Regions from separate parts of the Bacillus sp. F9_6S_D1_P_5 genome, predicted to be linked through region 2. Evidence: riboswitches for the same ligand, from Rfam matches in the RefSeq annotation. Region 2 holds a riboswitch; the other holds the start of a gene.
What was found. A riboswitch is a leader RNA that binds a small molecule or an ion and turns the genes downstream of it on or off. The one in region 2 is predicted to bind thiamine pyrophosphate.
Positions count from the first base shown of each region.

Region 1: it holds a riboswitch for thiamine pyrophosphate, as region 2 does, so the genes downstream of both, thiT (energy-coupled thiamine transporter ThiT) here and thiC (phosphomethylpyrimidine synthase ThiC) in region 2, are expected to answer to the same signal.

Region 1 covers NZ_JBTREW010000033.1:34,689-39,132, reverse strand. The annotation lists gene ACUXEY_RS26420 (sensor histidine kinase) at 1-1,185, shown strand, start outside; gene thiT (energy-coupled thiamine transporter ThiT) at 1,394-2,062, opposite strand; TPP riboswitch at 2,148-2,249, opposite strand; gene ACUXEY_RS26410 (FeoA family protein) at 2,444-2,671, shown strand; gene feoB (ferrous iron transport protein B) at 2,668-4,444, shown strand, end outside.
Region 2 covers NZ_JBTREW010000005.1:174,853-179,296, forward strand. The annotation lists gene thiC (phosphomethylpyrimidine synthase ThiC) at 4-1,764, opposite strand; TPP riboswitch at 1,876-1,991, opposite strand; gene lldP (L-lactate permease) at 2,063-3,724, opposite strand; gene ACUXEY_RS08705 (DUF4870 domain-containing protein) at 4,007-4,324, shown strand; gene ACUXEY_RS08710 (metal-binding protein) at 4,440-4,444, opposite strand, start outside.

The DNA.
Region 1 (4,444 bases), on a different contig from region 2:
GATGTAAAAGGGCCTGTAAATCCAATCTATAAAAATAATTTATTTTTGGATAATATAAAGGAATTTCAAGCTGATTTATTAGTAAAAGAAAGTAAGCAAATACAAGATGCAACACGAATAATTGATTATGAAAAGAATGATATAAAATATAAATTATTAATGAAACCAATAACAGAAAGAGACGGATCAGTCACATATATTTATGCGATGGCTTCTTTACAGCCTGTAGATGAAGCAGTACAAATGGTACAAGATTACTACATTTACATCATTGCATTTGTAGTCGTTCTCATTTTTCTAGCTTCGTTTTATTATTCAAAACAAATTGCAAAGCCGTTATTAAAAATAAATGATACGACGAAGAAAATAGCGCATTTAGATTTCACCGAAAAAATTCCGATTACTTCAAAAGATGAAATTGGTGATTTATCGAAAAATATTAATATACTTTCTAACAAATTAAATTCTCATATCGGACAGCTTGAACAAGATATTGAAAAGGAAAGAAAGTTAGAAAATACACGGAAAGAATTCATTTCTGGTGTTTCGCATGAATTAAAAACACCGCTGAGTATTATGAAAAGTTGTATTTCTATTTTAAAAGACGGGGTAGCTGAGCATAAAAAAGAGTATTATTTTCAAGCGATGGAGAGAGAAGTAGACAAAATGGATACGTTAATTTTGGATATGCTTGAGTTAGCTAAATTTGAATCTGGTACATATAAAATGAAAAAGGATTCGTTTTATATTGATACAGTAATTGAAGATATATGTGAACATCTATCTGTAGAAATAGAGAAAAAAGAACTTTGTGTTCATAAAAATATATGTTCATTTGAAGTAGTTGCAAATCAAGGCCGGATTGAACAAGTCATTGTGAACTTCATTACGAATGCAATACGTTATACACCAAATAAAGAGGATATCATTATTTCTACAATAGATGAGAAGAACCGTATAAAAGTGTGTATTGAAAATAAAGGTACTCACATTGAAGAAGAGCAATTAGATAAAATTTGGGATCGTTTTTATCGTGTGGATGCATCTCGTCAGCGTTCACAAGGTGGAACGGGTCTTGGTCTTGCTATTTCAAAGAACATTTTAGAACTGCATGATGCTGAATATGGGGTAGAAAATACAGAAGATGGTGTATTATTTTACTTTTACTTACCGAAAAAAGCGTAGATGATGCATGCTACGCTTTTTTTTATTTATTTTCATATTATCTTTACCTAATCTTTATTTTTAAACGATATAATCTGGTTAGAAAATGAGGTTATGTAAGGAGTCGATGAACCGTGCATAGCAATTGGCTAAGTATAATGGTGTTTATTTTCTTTTGTGCATTTATTGTATTTTTAATTGATATTACGATATGAAAAAAGAGCGCTCATTAAGCGCCCTTTTTTTGTGTATTCATTTGATAAGCATTGATGCTTTTGAATAGACGTGGTGAAGTGAGGAATAAAAATATAAGTAAAACTGTACATAAAATAAAAGAACCGAGCATTGTACTGCCGTTTACGATTAATGAATATAGAACTGCTGATTGACCTTTCGGTGCATATTGTCCCCAGAAAATAATACCAGCAATAAAGTGGCAGAAATAGCGAGCAAAGCTACCGATAAATGTAGCAAGGATAATATAAGCAAGGACTTTCTTACCTTGGTTTTGTTTTGATGAAGGTTTTTCTTTGCGGCTACCTAAACTTGATTGTTCTAAGTTATTTTCATTAGACGTTAAAAGTGCTTTTTGAATTGGACGATAGAATAAACCAGCAAATCCAATAAAAGCAAAGGCAATGAAGTACTCAATGAATGCTTGAATAGGTGTTAAAATGTAAGCATCTCCCACGACAATTTGTAATAGTCCCCAAACTAAACCACCTAAGAAAGCTGATTTAAAGCCCCAGCGGTATGCAATAATAAAAATAGGAATCATAGCAAATGAAATGGAACCGCCTGTTGGAAGTTTAAGTGATAATGGTAAAATGTCGATAATCATGGCGAAGGCTGCAAGAATTGCAGATTCGATCATCGCTTGTAAATTGGTGTTACGCATGTTGTCTCCCCCTAAATCCAAGTTGTACAAAAAAGAATAGGTATCATAGGAGGATACGAAATACGTAAATAAAAAGAGGTATGTATTTCGGACGTTTGCACAATCCCTGCGTTAGCATTAACTAACAGGTTCGAAGGGTCGGAACGAAGTGTTCCCTCTCAGCGGCATGGCTCCCCCAGTGATAACGAGATTCTTTATTTGCTATTGTTTATTGTAAGCGAAATGGATGAGAATGGCAAACGAATCGATTATGACAATTATTGAAATAAAATTGTAGAAAAATGTTAATAAATATGAAGTCAAAGGGGATAGTGCTCGAGAAAAAGAGTGTGCTATAATTCTTCTGAAAATAATTATCATTCTCTTCGGAGGGGGAAGGTTATGAGCTTAGTAGATATTAAAATCGGTGAGAAAGTGCTAGTAAAAAGTGTTCAGTCTTTAGATCATTTATTAAAGAGAAGATTGGCTGCTTTCGGTCTTTCTGAAGGAAGCGAACTTCGCATGAAGCAAAAAGCGATGTTCAAAGGTCCTTGTACATTGGAGTGTCGTGGACAGTTAATTAGTATTCGTCATTGTGACGCGAAAATGATAAAGGTGGAATTAGCGTGAATAAGGTAGCTTTGCTAGGGAATCCGAATACAGGGAAGACATCATTATTTAATGCACTTACTGGTTCTTATGAGTATGTAGGAAACTGGAGCGGTGTAACAGTAGAAAAAAAGGTTGGTAAATTAAAAGATAAGCAAGGAACATTAATTGATTTACCAGGTGTATATGATTTGAATCCAGTTTCGCGTGATGAAGGTGTTGTTACGAATTTTCTACTAACAGACGAGTTTCATCATATGTTAAATATAGTGGATTCTTCGCAATTCGAGAGAAATATGCATTTAACATTGCAATTACTGGAATTTGGAAAGCCAATTTCAATTGGATTAAATATGGTCGATGTGGCAAAGCAAAGAGGAATTATAATTGATGTAAAACGATTATCAGAACTATTAGGTGTAACAGTCGTTCCTGTCGTTGCAAGAAGCGGAAAAGGCTGTGAAGAACTACTTGCGACTCTTAAAGAAAATGACAAAAACGAGAAAAAGCCATTCATTATTTCATATGGTGTACTAATGGATGAAGGAATTGGAGAGGTAATTTCTCTTTTAGAGAAAGAGAATTATAAGCATCCGAGATGGTTAGCCCTTCAATTTTTAAGCAATAACGAAGTAGTAGAAAAAGAAATGAAAGCATTACTAATTTATAAGGAACTTGTAGCCATTCGATCTCGTCTAGAAGGAAAACTTGATTGTACGTTGGAAGAGCATATTTACAAAACTCGTGAAGCGTATATTGAAAAGTTAAAAACAAATGTTATGAAGCATGAGAAAGAAGGGAAAATTCCTTTTTCGGAAAAAGTTGATAGGTTAATTACACATAAAATTTTAGGACTTCCAATCTTTTTAGCAGTTATGTTTTTTATTTTTCAGGTTACGTTTACGTGGATTGGGACACCTTTATCGGATATGTTAGATGAATTTTTTGGCGGAAAGCTTACGGATTGGGTAACGGCTGGGCTTACAAGTGTTGGAGCTTCTGATTTTATTCAAGCGCTCGTTACAGAAGGTATTATTGCCGGTGTTGGTGCGGTATTAGTATTCGTTCCACAAATCTTTGCACTATTCTTTTTCATTTCATTATTAGAAGACTCAGGATATATGGCGCGAATTGCAGTTGTTATGGATAGAATTATGGAGTTCTTCGGTTTAAACGGAAAAGCGTTCATTCCGATGATCATCGGTTTTGGATGTAATGTTCCAGGTATTATGGCAGCGAGAACGATTGAACAAGAAAAGGAACGTTTACTTACAGTTCTTGTAACACCGTTTATGTCTTGTTCGGCACGTTTACCTGTATACGCATTATTTGCGGGAGTATTCTTCCCTCAAAGTCAGGCAACTGTGGTGTTTTCTTTATATGTTGCAGGTATCGTTCTTGCATTACTCGTTACAAAAATTATGTCTCTTACCATTTTAAAAGCGGAAAAATCTATTTTCGTTATTGAACTACCTCCTTACCGCGTGCCACAAGCGAAAACGTTATGGCTAAGCACGTGGGAGAAAGGAAAAGGATTTGTTCGTAAAGCAGGTACATTTATCTTCGGTGGCTCTGTTGTGATTTGGTTATTAAACTATGCAGGTCCATCAGGATTTGGTGTTGATATGGGAGACAGTTATTTAGCGATGATTGGTGGATTTATCGCACCACTATTTGCACCGCTTGGTTTTGGAACGTGGCAAGCTGCGGCATCCCTTTTAACAGGGTTTTTAGCGAAAGAAGTTGTCGTTTCTACAATGGCAATTATTTATGCGGTGAAAGAAGATGTGCTAG
Region 2 (4,444 bases):
GTGTTATTGGTATAAATGACTACCAGTGTCTTTAAATTCTTTCGCTTTCTCTTTCATTCCTTTTTCAATTGCTTCTGTCGTTTCTAAATCATTTTCTTTTGCGTATTCACGAATATCATGTGAAATTCTCATACTACAAAACTTCGGTCCACACATTGAGCAGAAATGAGCCGTTTTCGCGCCTTCTGCTGGCAATGTTTCATCGTGATATTCCATCGCACGTTCAGGATCTAAAGATAAATTAAATTGATCGCGCCAACGGAATTCAAAGCGAGCTTTTGAAAGTGCATCATCACGCTGATGAGCCGTTTTGTGTCCTTTCGCCAGATCAGCCGCATGTGCAGCGATTTTGTACGTAATAACTCCCTCGCGAACATCATCTTTATTCGGTAAACCTAAATGTTCTTTCGGCGTTACATAACAAAGCATCGCCGTTCCAAACCAGCCAATCATCGCAGCTCCAATTGCGGATGTAATATGGTCATAACCTGGTGCAATATCTGTCGTTAACGGCCCAAGAGTATAGAACGGCGCGCCCTGACAAATATCAAGTTCTTTCTCCATATTCTCTTTAATTAAGTGCATCGGTACATGCCCAGGTCCTTCAATCATCACTTGCACATCATGTTTCCAAGCAATCTTCGTTAATTCACCAAGTGTTTCAAGTTCAGAAAACTGTGCTTCGTCATTTGCATCTGCAATCGAACCTGGACGTAATCCATCTCCAAGAGAGAACGAAACATCGTACTGCTTCATAATTTCACATATCTCCTCGAAATGAGTGTATAGGAAGTTTTCTTTATGATGGAATAAACACCACTGTGCCATAATTGAACCACCACGTGAAACGATACCTGTCGTACGCTTTGCAGTAATTGGAATGTAACGAAGTAATACGCCTGCGTGAATCGTAAAGTAATCAACACCTTGCTCCGCTTGCTCAATTAACGTATCACGATACACTTCCCACGTTAAATCTTCTGCAATTCCATTTACTTTTTCCAGCGCTTGATAAATCGGTACAGTTCCAACTGGTACAGGCGCGTTACGAATAATCCACTCACGCGTCGTATGAATATTTTTACCTGTAGATAAATCCATAATCGTATCTGCACCCCAGCGCGTTGCCCACGTCATCTTCTCTACTTCTTCTGCGATAGAAGAAGATACAGCAGAGTTTCCGATATTTGCATTAACCTTCACGTGGAAATTACGTCCGATAATCATTGGCTCTGCTTCCGGATGGTTAATATTCGCTGGTAAAATAGCACGGCCTTCCGCGATTTCCTTACGAACAAACTCAGGCTCTACTCCTTCACGAATCGCAACATATTCCATCTCAGATGTAATGATGCCATTACGCGCATAATGCATTTGCGTAACGTTGGCCCCTTGCTTCGCTCTAAGCGGCTGGCGATCCATTTGCGGGAAAACAGGTGTATGTTTCGAAGCCACCTTCACACCGTCATCCTCTGGTTTCACTTCGCGCCCTTCGTATGCTTCTACATCCTCGCGCTCTATGATCCAAGAGTGGCGCGGCGTTGGAATCCCCTTTTCCAACTCCACCTTATACGCAGGATCTGTATAAGGACCGCTCGTATCATATACACGAATTGGAGGATTCGGAACGCCGTTTGTATCGCTTTGTTCAATCTCACGCATCGGCACTTTCATACCTTCTCGTGGTCCATCCACATACACTTTCTTACTTCCTGGTAAACTCGATTTCAATTCAATTTGCTCAGCTGAAACAGACTGTTTCATAACCTTTGTTGCCCCCCTGTACGTGACAAGGACGAGATATGGCCAGCGTATGCCAAAATAAAAAGAGCCAGGTCCATAAAAAATAAGGACCTGGCTCATAAAGACATCATTATGTAAAGCCGTTAACTTCCCTACGCTGGTACGAGCCAGATCAGGTCCAAAGGGTTAAGAAGTTCACGCGCTTCTCTCTCAGCCTACGCATACGTTAGGCACCCCTAGTTTATCACTGATTTAATTTTCAATACTTTCCCATCATACACGATAATCTGAAAAATGCAAAGTTTATTTCTTTTGTTACTTATGGAATCATCCACGTTAAATAATATGCCTGTACATACGTCATAATACCAACAATAATTACGAAAAATAAACTATGCTTCACTGTAAAGCGAAATAAATCTGATTCTTTTCCAGCAAGTCCAACTGCCGCACAAGCAATTGCAATCGATTGCGGAGAAATCATTTTTCCTGTTACACCGCCCGTTGTATTTGCTGCAACGAGAAGCACTTCAGATACACCGACTTGCTGTGCTGTAATCGCTTGTAAATTCGAGAACAGTGCATTCGCTGACGTATCAGAGCCTGTTAAGAATACCCCAATCCAGCCCAGGAATGGTGAGAAGAACGGGAATAGTCCGCCAGTTCCTGCAAGCGCTAACGCTAATGTAGAAGATAGACCAGAATAGTTTGCGATAAATGCGAATCCTAATACGAATCCGATAGATAGAATTGGCATTTTAAGTTCATTTAACGTTTCTTTAAATGTCGTTACTGCATCTTTTGCACTCATTTTCAAAATAAAGATAGAAATGATACAAGCAATTAAAATTGCTGTTCCTGTTGCTGATAATACATCAAACTTCAAAATTGCCTCGTACGGCGTCGGTTTATTTACAATTGGTTCTGCTTTCATTACTAAATTGTGTAAGCCTGGAACTTCAAACTTAAACACGAGGCTTTCCAATGCGCCGCCTGGAGCAAATAATGCCTTAAAGAAGCTTTGGCTCCAAATGACTACCATCACAGTTAAAATAATGAATGGAGACCATGCTTTTACGACTTTTCCTACTGTTAGTTTCGGCATAGATGTTGCCGTCGTTGTCGCAGCTACTTCACTATTTGCTTGTTTAGACTGATAAATTTCTTTCGGCTGCCAAACTTTTAAGAATAGCGATAAACTCACTAAACTTACAAGTGCTGACGTAATATCCGGAAGTTCTGGTCCTAAGAATGTCGCTGTAATGAACTGCGTAATTGCAAATGAGCTACCCGCTACAAATAAAGCAGGCCATGTTTGTCTTACCCCTTTAAACCCATCCATTAAAAATACGATAAAGAACGGAACAAATAATGATAAGAACGGTAATTGATGTCCAGCCATTTGTCCAATTTTATGTGGATCAATACCTGTTACTTGTCCAGCAACTGTAATTGGAATCCCCATCGCTCCGAACGCTACCGGTGCCGTATTTGCGATCAAACAAAGACCCGCTGCATATAAAGGATTTAATCCAAGACCTGCAAGAAGCGCTGCTGTAATCGCTACTGGTGCACCAAATCCTGCTGCTCCTTCTAAAAATGCTCCGAATGAAAAACCGATTAAAATAACGAGTAAACGATGGTCATTCGTAATGGACAATACAGATGCACGAATGACATCAAATTGACCTGTTTTCACAGAGATTTTATATAAAAATACCGACATAATGATAATCCAAGCAATTGGCCATAGTCCGTATAAGAAACCATATCCGGTCGCTGCCATCGCCATTGTGAACGGCATCTTATAAGCGAATAACGCCACTAAAATTGTAAGTACAACTGTAATAAACCCTGCCACATACCCCTTCATGCGGAAAACTGCTAAAGCTAAGAAAAAAAAGATAATCGGAATAAGTGCGACCGCTGCCGAAATCCAAATGTTTCCGAACGGATCATAAACTTGTGTCCATGTGTTCATTGTTCTCTCCCCCTAAAGAATCCCCTTTTAAATAGAATAACCTCATCAATATACTATCAGGTCATCATACCTTTAAGTCTAAAATAAAAAACGTCCAAGAAAACGTTTTCATTAATTCTATCACAACAATTTCCATTACGGAAGATTTTTTTGAAAATTTAATTTTCAACCTAGAAATCTTACAAAAGCGTCACGTTCTTGTAATGTTCATCGATAGGAAGCTCGCCACATTTCCTGCATAATAAAAGTATAACAACGGACATTATTTATGAGGTGATATATATGAACGGAAACAAAATATTAGCAGCTTTATCATACTTTAGTGTATTATTTGCCCCTATCTTATTCCCTATTATTGTGTGGATTGTGGGAGATTCTGAAACGAAACCACATGCAAAACGCGCTCTATGGACACATATCATTCCAAGTATCGCGTCATTCATTGGCTTTATTATTCTAGGAATTATGGGGATTGGATCGAATCAACCAGACGTAACACTTGGCATTGGAGCAATGATTGTCTTATGTATTTGCGGTATTATTAGCTTATACTACTTCATTTGGAACATCGTAAAAGGTATTAAAGTACTGAAAGCTTAATTTTAAACAAACGTTTGATTAAAACAGCACACATAATAATAAATGAAGCGTTATCGGCGATACGACAACCTTTTAATAAAAAAAAACGTCCCAAAATACCTTTTGGGACGTTTTTTTATC